DNA from 2 places in the Effusibacillus consociatus genome. Region 1 is predicted to be linked to the other one. Evidence: riboswitches for the same ligand, from Rfam matches in the RefSeq annotation. Region 1 holds a riboswitch; the other holds the start of a gene.
The links. A riboswitch is a leader RNA that binds a small molecule or an ion and turns the genes downstream of it on or off. The one in region 1 is predicted to bind ZMP and ZTP.

Region 1 (8,896 bases):
AAAATCGACATCATCCCATCCGGTCGGATAGGGGGCCACGAACAACAGCCTCACCGTTACCGCAAACAGGGTAAGCAGTGCCAGATGGGCAATGGCCCGGCGACCTCCCCGCATCCTCACTTCCGCATCTTCCTTCGGGTCAAGATAATCACTCCTGCAACCACAATCACAATCAAGGCAATCGGAATCCAGTTCTTCACATCCGAAAAATCAGTCCCGACCTGTTTCTTTGCATTCTGCTCATTGCCGGGTCCGCTGCCTTCCTTAAAGTGACCGACTTCCAAACTCTTGAGACCAAACTGGTCTTGTAAAGACTTCAGGATCTTTTCTTTACTCGATTTGAAGGATGCCGGATCCGGTTCTTTCACCCCTACACCGAATAAACCGGGATTGCCGAGTGATTGAAGAGCATTCTCAAATTCCTGTCGGACCGATGCATCCAAGGCCGCATTTTTTTCCTTCACGCTCGGTGAGAGCGCTGCGTAAGTGGCATTGGCTTTCGCAATCAGCAGCTTGGTCTGCGAGTAGTTCTTGAAATCTTTTTCAATATTCTCGAGCCGCCGTGCAATGTTAAGCACAAGAATCTTTTGCATGTCATGGATCACTTCATCTTTTTTCTTTTCATTCAAGTTTGCCAATACGGATGCGGCCGGTTCCGGCCCCATATGCATGTCCAATTCATTTTTGACAGGCTCAAAAATCGCTTTGGCGCCTGCAAAATCCGCGGGGGACTCGTTGAGCTTCGCCACCATCTTTTTATAAACTTCAGCTACTTGTTCCTCGTTCGGATCCCCATAGGAATAAGCTCCGGCAGCTGCCGGAAACAAACCGGCAACCAATGCCAAGCCGCATCCAACAAGCAGCAATTTCCGTAACCGGCTCAGTTTTACCTTCACCACACGTGCCCCCCTGCCCAAGGCCAATTGATGGATTTCCCATATTTGCACAAAGCGGGTACACGGATGTTCCGGATACCCTTTCGTCACTGCTATTTTCCTGCTTTGGCCAGTTTATCCAGAGAAGGTTCGATCTCTTTAAAGAGAGCGTCCGCCTTCGCCTTGTCGTTCGCTTTCGCCGCTTTCAGCAGTTCGTTCGCCTTTTCCACGAGGGTCTTGGTTTGAGCTTCGCCGAGAATTTTCTTGGCATCAGCTTCGATCACGTTGATGAACAGAGCGCCTTCGAGTGCGGTGATTGCGCCTTTGTCCTTACCGAAGTTCTCGAATGATTCTTTGTATTCACTCTTGGCAACCTTAGCAAACCCACGGACAAAAGCTTTATTGATTTCGTCAGCCTTGATGTCTTTTGTCGAGGTCTTCAGATCAAATTTGTTTTGGATGAATTCCGCATCTTCCTTAGCGGATTTTACAAGATATGCGTGCAGGGATTGATAGAATGCCCAGCCTTCCGCCTGCTCAGTTTTCGGATCTTTGCCTTCTGCGACCGCTTTTTCAACTTTGTAAGCGTATCCCTGTGCCGCGCCTGCTGCCAGATAGAAGGTCTTCATCAAAGTCTTATCCACTACTTGCTTAGCAAGGGAGAAATCAAGCTTCTTGCCTCCCTCAATTGCCGCATCCATATCCTTCAGAGCGCCATCAATTGCAGTTACCATTTGGGTCTGGTATGCAGTGTCACGCTTTTCAACGGTCGATTTCAAGACACCATTGTAATACGCTTTCGCCTGATCCAATTCTGCCTTTGCCTTTTCTTTGTCGGCAATGTTGTCTTCAACCGCTTTAAAGTTGTGACGAAGAGTCAAGAAGAACACTTTTTGTCCAAGTTTATCCACCACTTGCTTCACGATGTCAGACTTCAGCGAACCTTCTTTGCCAGCTTTGATCGCGCTGGAGATTTCCTGATCCAGCTTCTCGCTGTACTCACTGTCGCGATCTTGAACCAGCTTCTTGAATTGTTCGTTATAGAGCTTTTCTACTTTCTCAAAATCAACCTTGCCGCCGTCCTTGCCCTTCCCCAGCTCTTCGACCATATCCTTATAGGCTTTGACTCGTTCCGCAGGAGCTGCTTTTTGTGCGTCCTGCTTCGGTGCTTCCTGCTTTGGCTGTTCGGCCGGTTTTGCCGTTTCCTTCGAACCGCAAGCTGTCAAAACGAGTGAAGATGCAAGTACTGCAATTGCCCATTTTTTGTACGACATAATGTTTTTCCCCCTGAATATGTAGATAGTTTGTAATGGATTTGATCCTATTGATAATGATTATCACTTCCATCGATAGAATACAACGAACCTGCCAAGTCTGTAAAGAGAAATTTTTCAAGTTTGATTTATCAAATAAAAAAAGGCTCCGATCGAAGCCCCGTCGTACGAATCCGAACCGCGCTTGGAGGAAGCCTTATCTCTAAAACCGTTCTCAGATTATAGCGGGATGATGTAGAACGTGACAGCTCATCTCCGCTCTCAAAAAATCTCATCTTCATCACTTTATCTTGTGTTAATTAGACTGGTCCCGGAAAAGGTTACAACTTGCGCATTAAGAACCCCTTGTCAGAAATCACCTTTCTGACAAGGGGTTCTCGAATTAAAGCTTTGCAACAACCAATTTCAATAATAAAGCGATTCGGTCAGATTGCATTTGACACATGTCTGGGTATATTGATTTTCGACAAAATCATGAGCGCATGTTTTTCGGATCTGTTCCAATTCAAGCTTCAATTTTTGAAGCCGCTGGGAAATCTCAGTGATTTCATGCTCGATCTCCTGCACCCGTTTCATGCATGTGCCTCCTAGCCCAATCCGGTTTTCTATTTGTAAATCTGTCCGCCTGCCTCACGGAATTCTTTTGCTTTCTCCTCCATGCCTTCATCGATTGCAATTTCCAGCTCGATTCCTTTCGTTTCGGCATATTCGCGAATATCCTGGGTGATCCGCATGCTGCAGAACTTCGGACCGCACATCGAGCAGAAGTGAGCTGTCTTGGCACCTTCGGCCGGGAGGGTTTCGTCATGGTATTCCATTGCCCGTTCCGGATCAAGGGACAGGTTGAATTGGTCACGCCAGCGGAATTCAAAGCGTGCTTTCGAAAGCGCGTCGTCCCGTTTTTGCGCATTTGGATGCCCTTTCGCCAGATCGGCTGCGTGAGCGGCAATTTTGTAGGCAATTACCCCTTCGCGAACGTCATTCTTGTTCGGAAGTCCAAGGTGTTCCTTCGGTGTAACGTAGCACAACATAGCCGTACCGTACCAACCAATCATCGCCGCACCGATAGCTGACGTAATGTGATCGTAAGCCGGAGCGATGTCGGTTGTTAAAGGTCCTAATGTATAGAAAGGCGCTTCATGGCAGATTTCCAGCTGCAGGTCCATATTTTCTTTGATCTTATGCATCGGGACATGTCCCGGTCCTTCAATCATCACCTGTACATCGTGTTTCCAAGCGATTTCGGTCAGTTCGCCGAGCGTTTTCAGTTCAGCAAATTGGGCTTCGTCGTTCGCATCGGCAATGGAACCCGGACGCAATCCGTCACCCAGTGAGAAGGCAACATCATACGCTTTCATGATTTCGCAAATTTCTTCGAAGTGAGTATACAGGAAGTTCTCTTTATGGTGCGCCAGGCACCATGCGGCCATAATCGATCCGCCGCGGGACACGATACCGGTTACACGCTTCGCGGTTAACGGTACGTAACGCAGCAGAACACCCGCATGAATGGTAAAGTAATCGACACCCTGTTCCGCTTGTTCGATCAATGTATCACGATAGATCTCCCAGCTGAGGTCTTCCACGACTCCGTTTACTTTTTCAAGTGCTTGATAGATAGGAACCGTTCCCACAGGCACCGGAGAATTCCGAATAATCCATTCACGGGTGGTGTGGATGTTCTTACCCGTCGACAGGTCCATGATGGTGTCGGCACCCCAACGGGTCGCCCAAGTCATTTTCTCCACTTCTTCATCAATGGAGGAAGTGACAGCTGAGTTCCCGATATTCGCATTGATTTTCACATGAAAGTTCCGGCCTATAATCATCGGTTCACTTTCAGGGTGGTTAATATTAGAAGGGATAATCGCGCGCCCGCGGGCTACCTCATCGCGGACAAACTCCGGAGAGAGTCCTTCCCGGATCGCGATAAACTCCATCTCGGGAGTGATGATTCCTTTCTTTGCATAATGCATTTGTGTCACATTCTTCCCTGGCTTTGCACGTAATGGACGCCGTTGCAGACCCGGAAAAACCTCACGGTTGGCAAGCGGATCATCCGACCGGTATCCGTTGTCCTCAGGTTTTACTTCACGGCCTTCATATTCCTCTACATCTCCCCGTTCCAGAATCCAGTTACGGCGGATCGCCGGGATTCCTTTTCGGATATCGACGGTGTAGTCCGGATCTGTATACGGACCGCTCGTGTCATAGACACGCACAGGCTCATTTTCGACTTCACCTGCCGGCGTTGATGAAGGGTGAAGCTGGATTTCCCGCATTGGCACCTTCAAATCGGGCCGGGAACCTTCCACATAGACTTTGCGACTTCCTGGAAAAGCTGACTTCAAATCGATGTTCGGACTGTTTTGAATGATGTGAGACACTATTCCTACCTCCCTATTCTTATTGGAAAAAGTCCGTTGGACAGGATCGGATATTCCAGCATAAACGAAAATTGGGCACTAAAAAACCGGATCCCGCAGAAAAGGATCCGGTCAAACATACGGCAGATTCGCAGGGTAAGCTTCATCCACAAAAGTATGTATGCCAACTACTTTCCTACGCTGGTATGATCCAGATCAGGTCCTGAGGGTCGAGAAACTTCAAAGCGTCTCTCTCTCAGCCCAAGCTCATGGGCACCCCTAGTAGCAAAACTTTTTCGGTTCTTATGTATTAACTATACCATAAGCAGTGGAGTTGACAAGTATCATTTTACATATCATTTTACATGCTTGATCCTTACCCGATAGAGTGCTATGCTTAACTCAAAACAGAACTTGTACCAATCGCATGACTGGCGGATATTGTGGAGCACCACAAGGGAATGCGATTGTTTCAGAAGCCGGCCGCCTGGGCACCCTTTTATCGGGAACCCAGGCGGCTTTTTGTTGCCGCAGATGTAAAACCTTATTTTACAAATCAAGGGGGTTTTAAGATGTACGGAGCACCTCTCTCAAAACACGCAAAAAAGGTGATGCTGCTCGGATCAGGAGAGCTCGGAAAGGAAGTTGCCATTGAAGCCCAACGTCTTGGAGTGGAAATGATCGCAGTCGACCGGTATGCGAACGCACCTGCCATGCAGGTTGCCCACCGTTCTCATGTGATGGATATGCTCGATCCTGATCAGCTGCGTTCACTGATCCAACAGGAACAACCGGATCTGATCGTCCCTGAGATCGAAGCGATTCACACACCCACTCTGGTTGAATTGGAGCAGGAAGGATATCGTGTGGTGCCCACCGCAACTGCCACCCGTCTGACAATGGACCGTGAAGGCATTCGACGGCTGGCTGCGGAGACCCTGCAGCTTCCCACCGCCCGTTATGAGTTTGCAAACAGCCTTGAAGAATTAAGGCAAGCGGTTCAAAAAATCGGTACGCCCTGTGTGATCAAGCCGGTCATGAGTTCGTCCGGCAAGGGGCAAAGCATCTGCCGTTCCCTGGACGATGTGGAGTCCTCCTGGAATTATGCGATGGAAGGCGGTCGAGCAAAAAACGCTCGGGTGATTGTAGAGGAGTTTATCCATTTTGATTCGGAGATCACGCTGCTGACGGTCCGTTCCGTTTCTGGGACAACCTACTGCGAACCGATTGGCCACATTCAAAAAGACGGCGATTACATCGATTCCTGGCAGCCCCATTTTATGACTGTCGAGCAGATTAAGGAAGCCCAGCACATTGCCAGGACGGTAACGGATGCACTTGGCGGATACGGAATCTTTGGCGTTGAGCTGTTTGTGGCACCTGACAAAATCTACTTTAGTGAAGTGTCGCCCCGCCCCCACGATACAGGGTTGGTGACACTGGTTACGCAGGATCTCTCCGAATTTGCCCTGCATGTTCGGGCGATTCTCGGATTCCCGATTCCAGGTGTCACATTGCTTTCACCGGGCGCCAGTCATACATTGAAAGCTTGGGAAGAACAGAAGGAGTATCAAATCGACGGAATTGAAGATGCTTTGTCGGTTCCAAATACCCAGGTTCGCATTTTTGGCAAGCCGGAAACAAAAGTGGGCCGCCGGATGGCGGTAGCCCTCAGTGCAGGACCTTCCATTGAGGTTGCAAGGGAACGGGCAAAACAAGCCGCCTCTCATTTGAAAATCTCTTACAATCAATGACGAAGAAAACCCCTTGACCAGAGTGGCAAGGGGTTTTCTTTATTAAAAGTGCTGTTTCCTATGACCGAAACGCCTTATCCGAAATGTCTTTCCGGTAATGCATTCCTTCAAACCGGATCGCTTCGACACCACGGTACGCGTTTTCCTTAGCAGATTTCAGGTCGGAACCGAAACCTGTAACTCCGAGTACCCGTCCGCCGTTGGTCACATATTTCCCATCCACGGAGTTGGTCCCCGCATGAAATGCCACCACTTGGCCCGACAAACGATCCAGTCCTTCGATCACATCGCCTTTTCGGTAGGAACCCGGGTAGCCTTCTGCCGCAAGCACGACACAGACGGCAGCCCCCTTGTTCCAGGAGATTTCAATCTCCTGCAAACGCCCGTCGATGACCGCCTCTGCAACGTCAATCAGGTCATTCTCCAGCAGGGGCAATACCACTTGCGTCTCGGGATCACCAAAACGCGCATTGTATTCGATCACTTTCGGACCTTGCTCCGTCAACATCAATCCGGCATAAAGAACTCCCTTGTACGGTGTTCCTTTCGCTGCCATCGCTTCCACAACCGGGCGAACAATTGTTGACTCGATTTCATGCAGCAGATCTTCCTTCACCCGCGGCACGGGAGAGTAAGTCCCCATGCCACCGGTATTCGGACCTTTGTCTCCGTCAAAGACCGGCTTATGGTCCTGCGAAGGAACCATCAGCTTGACTGTCGATCCATCCACAAACGCTAATACGGTCGCCTCTTCTCCTGTCAGAAACTCTTCAATCACGACTCGACTGCCCGCTTCTCCAAACGTTTTGTCTTCCATGATCGAGCGAACAGCTTCTTCCGCTTCCGAGAGGGTTTGTGCCACAATCACGCCTTTACCCGCCGCCAGTCCGTCCGCTTTGACGACAATCGGTGCACCTTGTTCACGAATGTATTGCAGCGCCGGTTCCAGTTCCGTAAACGTTTGGTACTTGGCAGTAGGAATTCCGTGTGTCATCATCAGGTCTTTCGCAAACGCCTTGCTGGCTTCAATCAATGCCGCTTCCCTGCGCGGGCCGAAAGCCCGAAGCCCGCGAGCCTCAAACTCATCCACAACTCCAGCCGAAAGAGCAACTTCCGGACCGACAACAGTCAGGTCAATTCCTTCCCGTTCTGCAAAATCGGCCAACTGCTCCACCGCATCTGCCGCAATCGGCACACATTCCGCCAATTCGGAAATCCCCGCATTCCCGGGTGCGCAGTAGATTTTTGGCTTGCGCGGGCTTTGCGCCAGTTTCCACACAATCGCATGCTCACGTCCGCCGCCGCCGATTACAAGAATCTTCATGTTTCCGCCCCCTTTTTTCGACAGACAGGTCTTACCTTTCGAACGGGCCTTGCTCCCCGTCCTTGTTTTCCAAATGTAAAACGCTATAAAATCTGACCTCTATTTCAGATTCAATTTACGATTATAATCGCAATTTCCTGGTTTAACTTGTCAAATGGAGTAAACAATTTCCGCTCTTTGTCGAATCGGAAAATTCGACACGGTCGTGCAGCAGTTCTTAATGTTTAAAGTGGCGAACCCCAGTAAACACCATCGCGATACCCTGACGGTTAGCCGCTTGAATCGACTCTTCATCTTTGATCGAACCACCCGGCTGAATAATCGCTGCAATGCCCGCTTGCGCCGCCGCTTCGACTGTATCGCCCATCGGGAAGAATGCGTCCGAAGCAAGTACCGCTCCCTTTGCCAGGTCACCCGCTTGTTCAATCGCGATTTTGGCTGCTCCGACACGGTTCATTTGGCCCGCGCCGATTCCAATCGTACGATTGCCGGTTGCCAATACGATCGCGTTCGACTTCACATGCTTGACCACTTTCCAAGCGAACAGAAGCTGCTTCAGTTCGTCCTCGGTCGGTCGGCGATCCGTCACAACTTCCAGGTCACCGGCGGAAATGGTCTTCAGATCCAAATCCTGAATCAGCAGACCGCCTTCCACTTTAAGTGTGGTTCGGGGAGTGCCGAGCACAGATGCCGCACCCTTAGTCTCATCGTCTGACTCGCCCACCGCAATTTCCAACAACCGGAGATTCTTCTTCTTCGATAAAATCTCAAACGCTTCTGCCTCAAACTTCGGAGCGAGGATGATTTCCAGGAACAATTCGGACATTCCCTGGGCTGTCTGTGCATCAACCGGCCGGTTCAAGGCAATAATTCCGCCAAAAATGGAAACCGGATCTGCCTCATACGCTTTCTGCCATGCACCAAAAATGGTATCTGCGATGCCGACTCCGCACGGGTTGGTGTGTTTCACAGCGACCACCGCAGGTTCCTTGAATTCCTTGAGAATTGAGATCGCCGCGTTGGCGTCATTGATGTTGTTGTAGGACAATTCCTTCCCGTGAAGCTGCTTCGCGCCGGAGATGGAATCTGCCCCTGCAGCCGGCTCCCGATAGAAAGCCGCTTTTTGATGAGGATTCTCCCCATATCGAAGATCCTGAGCCTTCTCGTATGTGAGAGTCATTGTCACGGGGAATTCTTCCCCTGTCTGCCGTGTCATGTATTGGGCTACCAATGCATCGTATGCTGCCGTATGGCGGAAAACTTTCGCCGCAAACGCCAGACGTGTTTCTTCCGAAACCGGTTG
Region 2 (8,896 bases), on a different contig from region 1:
AGATACGCTGACTCTCAAGAGGTACGGAGTCCATGTGCAGGGGATGGATATTTCAGAAGAAATGCTCGCCGTAGCAAAACAAACGGTCGGAGACCCGGACGTTGCTTTCACAAAAGGAGATTTTCGCAATTTGCCCTATCCGGACGATATGTTTGACGGAATTTGGGCCAACATGTCATTGCTTCACCTGATGAAAAAAGATCTTCCGATCGCCCTTTCGCAAGTGCGGCGTGTTTTAAAAGACACCGGTGTTCTGTACGCTTCGTTTTTGTCGGAAGGGGAAGACGGTTTCATAGACGGTCTGTACTACGCCTTCTATACTCCGCAGGAGCTGGATGAGATCTTTGAAAAAAGCGGGTTTACCATCTTCGATCAGGTCGTCAGCGATGACACGGTTCATTTGTTCGCCCGAAAAAACTGAATCGAAACGGATGCGAATCCCTAGAGAGTGAATATAACCGCTGCTAGGGATGTTTTTTGTAACTTTCTTGTTTGGGGATGCGTCTTACTTACACACAAGTTTTTACAAAGGGAGAAAGGATGGGCTGCAGTGAAGAAGAGTCTAGCCTTGTTTGCCACAATCGTCCTTGGGGCAAGCCTGTTGGGATGTTCGGAGAAGAGCACTTGGAACGGCCAGGTAGGTCAGGACCCACCCAGTCAAAATCAGAATCAAAACCAGACACCCAACCAAAACAATCAACCGCCTGCCCAAAATAATCAGGGGCAGCAGCCGACAAAGCCGGCTGACGACGGAGTGATTCGCGGATGGAAAACTGGTTCCGGACAATCGCTAACAGACAAAAAATTGAGAAATGATGCGTATGAAATCACGCATATTCAACGGCTAAATTCGGGCACCGGCTTTCAGGTAAAAGGAAAATTGCGGGCCTTTGAAGCGGTAGGAGCAGTGAGGTTACTGGGGCCGGATGGAAAAGGGATTGTTCAGCCGGATACCGGCCGGGAGGAAATAGTAATCATGGCTTCCGAAGGAGCACCGGCGTGGGGGGACTTCACGGCACAAGTCAAGTATCCCGATACTTTAAAAGGGAAAGTTGGAACACTTGAGTTTTATGTTCACAGCGCGAAAGACGGCTCGAAGCAGAATATCCTGTCCGTACAGATTGAACTGGAGTAAAAGCAGGCTTCTACTCCGACCATCTGCGTTTTGGTTTTTGTGCCAAGGTATTGCGATAAAATTCTTCCAACTCCTCGAAGGTGCGGATCGGCGGGGAGTTGATTTCTTTTTTCTGGAAGGTACAAGCTGTTTCTGTCAGAAGAACGTCTCCATACGGGCGGGAAAGCAGGGGTTGGCCATACTTACCGGCAAGCTTCTGGATCGCCTGCTCCATCTCCAATTTTTCTTCCATCATTTTCTCCAGCCGCTCTATATGTATTGCGTATCGGTCGAGCAGTTGAACTTCTTCCGGGTCATAGGCGCATTCGTCGTCCATAACGATTCCCTGGTAGATGAAAGGAGAAAGCATCAGCAGAAACAATACATCCTCCCGGTTGTGCTGCAGAATTTCGTCTCTCAGAGCAGGATTTCCGGTTTCGAGCCATTCCGCATATTTTGCGGGTACATAGCGGCCTGGAAGTTGATCCGGCCGCACAATTCCATAAAATCGTTCCACTACCTGAAGCGCAGCGGAGGGAATGACCCCGGCGGAACGCATCTTCTCTGCAATCTTGTACAGATCGAGACTTTGAACCGCGTTGATTTGAAATGGGATCCGGTATTTCTTGAATCGCTCATTCAGGAATGGAATGTCGAACCGATCGCCGTTCCAGGTGATGATTACATCCATTTCTTTCAGAACTTCTGCGATCCGTAAGAGCACTTCCCGCTCTTGGAACGGCTCATCGACCCAGAATTCGATAGGATTTTCTTTTGAGAGTCCAATACAGGCGCTCACAAGGTGGGAATTTGAATCTTCCCGGAGTCCGGTCGTTTCGATGTCGAATGTGCAGCCGCAGCGATTTTGCAAAGTGCGGGTGAGGTTTCGTTCCGGCGGAATGTCGATCTGGAAACCTTGACCGAAAGCTTCTTGTTCTAAGACGTGGATATAGTCGTCCGCCACATGCCAACACAGATTTTGCGAATCAAAATAGCAGCTCGGATATTTCTTAATGGCTTGTAATACACGCATGAACGGGTCACCTTTTTCAACATAGACGAGGACTCCGTTCCACCACTTCCGTACAATGGTCAATCTGTCCACCTGCTCTTGCATTTTCCACTAGCATATCACAGATCCTAAACTTGCAGGTATAACCGAAGTTCTTCGTAGTGGGAGTAGGCCACATCTTTATGTTGATACCAATGGTGTTTCACCTGATCGAGCGAGCGGTACTCATATATGGCCATACCGTTATATTCGGGACGGATTGCAACGAATCCGGTTTTGCTTTTGAACCAGTCTTCAAACAACAAAGTTTCGACGTTTTGCATTTTTTACCTCCGATGTAACGAATTTGTCACTAAAAATAGGATTGACATACGGACTCTGTACTAATACAATTTTCTCATAAATGAATTCACCAGCAGGTTGCATGACTGGCGGAAGTGGGATTACCACAAGGGAGTGCAACTGACGATATGGCCGACCGCCTGGGCCCCTTTTCTTGTAAGGGGTTCAGACGGTCTTTTTACAGGAAAGGGCTGGGACAATCAGGAGGGGTAAGAGAATGATTCGAGTACTTGTAAGCGATCCGATATCGGAACAGGGACTTGGGAAACTGCTCGAGGCCGACGATATCCAAGTCGACATTAAAACGGGTCTGCCAGAAGAAGAGCTTTGCAGCATTATTGGCGAGTATGACGCACTGCTTGTCCGTTCACAAACCCGCGTGACCTCCAAAGTATTGGACCATGCCGGACGTCTCCGGGTAATTGGCCGTGCCGGGGTAGGCGTAGACAATATTGATGTTCCAGCGGCTACTCAGCGCGGGGTGGTTGTCATTAACGCTCCGGACGGAAACACCATCTCGACCGCAGAGCATACATTTGCGATGATGATGGCAATGGCGCGCAAGATCCCGCAAGCCTATGCTTCTATTCATCGTGGAGAATGGGATCGGAAGACGTTTGTCGGGGTTGAATTGAACAACAAAGTGCTTGGGATTATCGGTTTGGGCCGCATCGGCGCGGAAGTGGCCAAGCGGGCGCAAGCTTTTGGCATGAAAGTGCTGGCGTATGACCCGTTCTTATCCCCGCAGCGTGCCGACTCTCTTAACGTAAAGCAGTGCACGGTGGATGAGATTGTGGTAGCGGCTGATTTTATCACTGTTCACACACCGTTGATTAAAGAGACCAAACATCTGCTTGCAGAACGCGAATTCGGCATGATGAAAGATGGAGTCCGCATTCTCAACTGTGCACGGGGCGGAATCATCAAAGAAGAAGCGTTGGTGGAAGCATTACAATCGGGCAAAGTGGCAGGCGCGGCATTGGACGTGTTTGAAGAAGAACCGCTCGCCAAGGATCACCCGCTAAAAGACTTCCCGAATGTGGTATTGACCCCGCATCTTGGAGCATCCACTGAAGAGGCACAGATTAATGTCGCCATCGACGTTGCGGAAGAAGTTCTGAAAGTGCTGCGGGATGAACCGTTCAAGAATGCGGTCAACCTGCCGTCTCTCCCGGCCGATAAGCTGAAGCAAGTGGAGCCTTATCTGGCGCTTGGAGAGAAACTTGGGAAGCTGGCAGCTCAATTGGTTGACAATCCGGTAACAAAAATTGAAATCACATATAGCGGTGATATCAGCAACTTGGAAGTGGCACCTGTATCCCGCACAATTTTAAAAGGAATCCTGTCCTATCACCACGGGGCTGAGGTAAACTTCGTCAATGCGCCTCTCGTGGCGGAGCAATCCGGCATTCAGGTGGTAGAATCGAAGACAGGCAAGCACAGCGTATTTACCAATTTGATCGGACTTGAGGTTACCACCCCGCATCAAACAAGACGGGTTGCAGGTACTCTCAACAACGGATTCGGTCCGCGCATCGTTCGTCTGGACGGATTCGCAATTGATGCTTCTCCGGAAGGCCGCATGATTGTGACATCCCATGTTGACCAACCGGGTATGATCGGAAGAATCGGGATGATTTTAGGGGACGCCGGCATTAATATTGCAACCATGCAGGTGGGCCGCAAGGAAGTCGGTGGGAAAGCGGTTATGGTGCTTGGCATCGACAATCCGGCTACCCCGGAAGTGGTTCGTGAGATCGCGGAAATTCCTTCCATCCTTGAAGTGTTCCATGTCGAACTGTAAAGTTGAACCTGTGTATCCGGATTTGGCGCCTGTAACAGGCGTCTTTTTTCGTGTACAATTACTAGAGTATAGTGACTTACATCAATGGAGATGGCGCGGTTGGAAACTTGGAAGCGGAATTTGTACATGATGTGCTTTGTTCAGTTCGGAGCGGGGATCAGTCTCAGTTTTATTTTTTCGTTTATACCCTTGTATTTGCCGCATCTTGGCGTGACAGATACTCACGAAATCGCAATTTGGTCAGGAATCCTGATGGCTGCGGCGCCGTTTTTTGCGGCTTTTCTAGGACCTGTCTGGGGGAACCTCGGGGATAAACATGGCCGCAAGTTGATGGTGGAACGCGTATTGCTCAGCAATATATTTGTATTGATTGCAATGGGATTTGTAACCGATGTCTACCAGTTCCTCGGACTGAGGATTCTGCAGGGGATGCTCGGCGGATTCCAGTCTGCTGCAATCGCAATGGTTACTTCTTTTACTCCGAAAGAAAAAACCGGATCTGCACTTGGAATCTACCAGACCGCCACGATTGCAGGAACCGCAACCGGACCGTTCATCGGAGGTCTTTTGGCGGACACGCTGGGGTATCGGTTCCCGTTTTTCTTTATGTGCCTGATCAGTTTAACCTCTTTGGCAATCGTCTGTTTCTTCGTGCAGGAACCGCCGCGAACGGAAACGATGAAGAAGAATGAGCCTTTTTTAAAGAGCTTATCGGCGATCACTCACATTCCCGGATTATTGCCGATGGCCTTCATTAATTTTCTCATTCAATTTGGATTGATGATCGCGGCCCCCATTGTCCCGCTTTATATCAAATCGATGGCGGCTTCCGATGCCTATGTGGCGACACTGACAGGTATCATTCTGGCACTGGCGGGAGGAGCGGCGGCCATTTCCTCCATTACGGCCGGCCGAATCGGGGATCGGATTGGACACCGGGTCGTATTGATCACGTTAACGTTAGGGACTGCATGTATGTTTGGACTTACAGCGTTAACTTATACGATTGTTGCTTTTGCCGCGACGAGAATTGCGGCCGGTCTATTTATCGGCGGCTTGATGCCAACCAGTAACGCTCTGATCTCCCGCTTTGTGACGGAAGAGAAACGGGGAATGGCATACGGTGTTACCACCAGCATGACGTTGTTCGGAACGGTGGCGGGGCCGTTAACCGGCGGTTGGTTATCAGGGACAATCGGGCTGCAGGCGACTTTTTATGTTACGATGGGGATGTTTTTTGCAGCCGCCTTATGGGTATGGACTCATAATCCGCACCCGGAGGATGGGGAGGTCGTCTGATGATCGACACACACTACCATTTGGATCAGTTGGATAAAGAGTCATTACATAGAATGCTTGTTGAGGCCAGCGAAGGTGGAATCGAAACGATTATTGCGCCGGCGATGGGGTTGGAATCGGGAAGAAAGCTGCTTGATATTCAGTCTCGATACCCGAACTTCATCAGGGTCGGACTGGGGATTCATCCGGAAAGGTCAGATTTTTTCGGAGGGGATCAACGGAATCGGGAACGATTGTTTCAAGAGCAAAGGGAACTTGCGAATCTGGTTTCGATTTATCGAAATCAAATATGTGCGGTTGGTGAAATTGGGCTGCCGTATTATTCTATGCCTGAGAAGGAGAGGCTTCCCGAGAACGTGCCTGCATTATCATGGCAGATTTTCGAGGAGAGTTTGGCGCTGGCGAAGGATTGGGATCTGCCTGTGATCTTGCATGCAGTGCATTCCATGGCACGGCCCTGTCTGGAACTGCTGTTGCAGTTCAACATTAAAAAGGCTGTGTTTCATTGGTTAAAAGCACCTCTTGACGCGGTCGATAAAATCGTATTCCATGGGTATTATATTTCGTTCACTCCGGAAGCCGTTTACCGCGAACGAAATCAAATATTGGCAAGTCGGGTTCCGCTGGATCAAATTTTATTGGAAACGGATGGACCGTGGCCCTATGAGGGACCGTTTGCCGGGAAGAAGACACATTCTCTGTGGATTCGTGAAGTGGCTGATGTTGTAGCTCACATTCATAAAAAGCCAATCGATCAGGTGTTGGCATATACAGCCGATAATGCTCGGAAGCTTTTCCGGGTGTGAGAGGAGAAACCAAATTGCATTTTGTGTTTTATGTTTTGCTGCTGTGTACCAGTATTCTTTGGGCAGGGAACTTTGTCGCCGGCAAATTCCTGGTCGATCACGCTTCTTCGCTTACGCTTACGAATATGCGATGGGGGCTCGCCATTTTATTCCTCATCCCGATCGTTTGGAAATTCGAGAAGCGTCTGCTTCCTCCCAAAAAGGCGCTGCTGCCGCTTTTTCTTATGGGATTGACGGGCGTGGTATTCTTTAATATTTTCATGTTTTTGGCCTTGGAACGGACATCCGCTGATAACGTGGGTCTCTTATCCGCTTTGAATCCTGTTGCGATTGCGATTGTTTCTTTTTTTGTTTTAAGAGAAAAAATGTCGTTTCGCCAAACGATAGGGATGATCGTCTCGTTGATGGGTGTTGTGGTGGTAATCTCCCATGGAGACATACAAAGATTGCTTCACTTCCGGTTAAATACAGGAGATCTATTCATGTTGGCCGCTGTGGGAACTTGGGGATTGTATTCGGTGGCCGGCAAGAAGGCGATGCAGTATGTTTCTCCTTATATGTCGACCCTATGGGCGGGCATATTCGGGGTGATTACACTGCTGCCTTTTAATCTGCCTTCGTTTGCCGTAAACAATCCCGATTCTGCGTTCTGGATCGCTACTGTATATGTAAGCATAGGGGCTACCGTACTCGCGATGGTTTTTTGGAATCTGGGTGTGCAGCGAGTGGGGGGAACTCATTCCGGGATGTTCCTGAACTTCAATCCGATTTTTACTGCGATTCTTGCCTATTTGTTTATCGGAGAACATATGACAGCCGTTCAGGTAGCTGGCACCGTTCTCGTAATTAGCGGAGTGTATTTATTCTCAACGAGAAAACGGGTTCGAGCTTCGGTTGCAAAAGAGCAAAATTTGACCGCTTGACGGAGGATCTGAATGGGATTTCTTAGACAACTTTTTGCTTTTGGCTATCAACAAGCGATGTCCTGCATATTTCCCGTAATGATCTTCCTGACGCTTGGAGTTTCCAAGATAGTGGAGCTCCCGTTTTTGCACCGGTATGATCTGATTCTGCCGATCTGTATTCTGGTCCAAATCGGATTGTACCTGACGGGTTTTGAGACAAAGGATGAGTTGAAGGTCATTGCCGTATTTCACTTGATTGGTTTATTACTGGAGATTTATAAGGTTCATATGGGATCCTGGTCGTATCCGGAAGAAGCATGGACAAAGGTATTTGGGGTACCCCTGTACAGCGGTTTTATGTATGCGAGTGTAGCCAGTTACCTGTGTCAGGCCTGGCGGAGGCTGCAAATCCGGCTTCATAATTGGCCGGGATCTATTTGGACGGTTCCGCTCGGGGCTGCGATCTATTTGAATTTCTTCACTCATCACTATCTATGATCTTCGATGGGTGCTGACAGCGGTGCTGTTCGCGGTGTTCTTTAAAACCTATGTGAAGTACACGGTTCTTGGGGTAACACACCGGATGCCGCTTGTGTTGTCGTTCTTTTTAATAGGGTTCTTCATCTGGGTGGCGGAAAATATCGCAACATTTCTTGGAGCCTGGCAGTACCCAAATCAGCAGAAGGCATGGAGTCTGGTACATCTGGGGAAAATCAGCTCTTGGTTCCTGCTGGTGATCATCAGCTTTCTGATCGTCGCCCAATTGAAGCATGTGAAAGAGGCGTTGGTTGGCGGGAAAAATATATCATTATATTGACAATATTGTGACAAGTGTATAAACTAAAGATAGACTTCGATATCTAGTAATATGATCGGAGATTCTAGCAAATGAAAGTGTTTACGACCACAATAGGCCAGTTGAAACAGGAACTGATAAAAGACTACAACGAAGTGAATCTTCAACTATTTGAAGTAGGTGTACGACAGCAGCGAGTAGACATCATATCCGATAAGATTCTTTTTATGACGGTCCACCACCGGGTATCGGCAATACGATCTGTCGACCGCAAGAATCGAGAAATAACCCGTTTAATGGATGTACTGTTAATCGATGAGTTTAAGAGGCATCTTAGACTGAGCATTGAAAACAAATATGGATTCAAGGTAGTCACCATTCTCAAGGATTACGATCCGGAAACCGAATTAGCGGCCACGGTAATCGTATTGGACCGGGAAGTGGAGACCTACCTCAAGGGTAAAAGCTGACTGGATGAATGAACTCTGATTTGATGAGTGCAGGATAGCCGTCAGTACGGACAGACGCAAGAAGAGTATTGGCTCTTTTTGCTTGCTCGTACTGACGGCTGTCTTTTTTATTGAAATCTTGAAGGAGGAATGGATGTGACAGTAGTAAACGAGGTGGTAATGGCACTTGATCACCTTACCGGGGGGAGAGTGGTTCATTCGCCGAACTGGAATTCGCAGATGAAACATCCGTTTGTTATCTGGAAAAATTCCGGGATATCAGGAAAAGAGATTCTGGAAAAACCGGGGCTGGTCTATGGGGACCTGAACCGGACGGTGAAAAAATTAGCGGTTTGTATGACGTTATCG

Region 2: another riboswitch for ZMP and ZTP. It lies ahead of serA (phosphoglycerate dehydrogenase); the one in region 1 lies ahead of purT (formate-dependent phosphoribosylglycinamide formyltransferase).

The regions. Positions count from the first base shown of each region.
Region 1 covers NZ_JBHSHC010000033.1:100,650-109,545, reverse strand. The annotation lists gene ACFO8Q_RS05970 (hypothetical protein) at 1-120, opposite strand, end outside; gene ACFO8Q_RS05965 (hypothetical protein) at 117-899, opposite strand; gene ACFO8Q_RS05960 (hypothetical protein) at 989-2,149, opposite strand; gene ACFO8Q_RS05955 (hypothetical protein) at 2,555-2,725, opposite strand; gene thiC (phosphomethylpyrimidine synthase ThiC) at 2,755-4,536, opposite strand; TPP riboswitch at 4,692-4,806, opposite strand; ZMP/ZTP riboswitch at 4,933-5,015, shown strand; gene purT (formate-dependent phosphoribosylglycinamide formyltransferase) at 5,088-6,269, shown strand; gene purD (phosphoribosylamine--glycine ligase) at 6,328-7,593, opposite strand; gene purH (bifunctional phosphoribosylaminoimidazolecarboxamide formyltransferase/IMP cyclohydrolase) at 7,811-8,896, opposite strand, start outside.
Region 2 covers NZ_JBHSHC010000119.1:72,542-81,437, forward strand. The annotation lists gene ACFO8Q_RS17685 (class I SAM-dependent methyltransferase) at 1-421, shown strand, start outside; gene ACFO8Q_RS17690 (Gmad2 immunoglobulin-like domain-containing protein) at 551-1,135, shown strand; gene ACFO8Q_RS17695 (ribonuclease H-like domain-containing protein) at 1,146-2,210, opposite strand; gene ACFO8Q_RS17700 (hypothetical protein) at 2,255-2,449, opposite strand; ZMP/ZTP riboswitch at 2,541-2,621, shown strand; gene serA (phosphoglycerate dehydrogenase) at 2,686-4,272, shown strand; gene ACFO8Q_RS17710 (MFS transporter) at 4,372-5,571, shown strand; gene ACFO8Q_RS17715 (TatD family hydrolase) at 5,571-6,377, shown strand; gene ACFO8Q_RS17720 (DMT family transporter) at 6,392-7,300, shown strand; partial or broken gene ACFO8Q_RS17725 (DUF817 domain-containing protein) at 7,313-8,099, shown strand; gene ACFO8Q_RS17730 (Na-translocating system protein MpsC family protein) at 8,171-8,548, shown strand; gene ACFO8Q_RS17735 (Nif3-like dinuclear metal center hexameric protein) at 8,684-8,896, shown strand, end outside.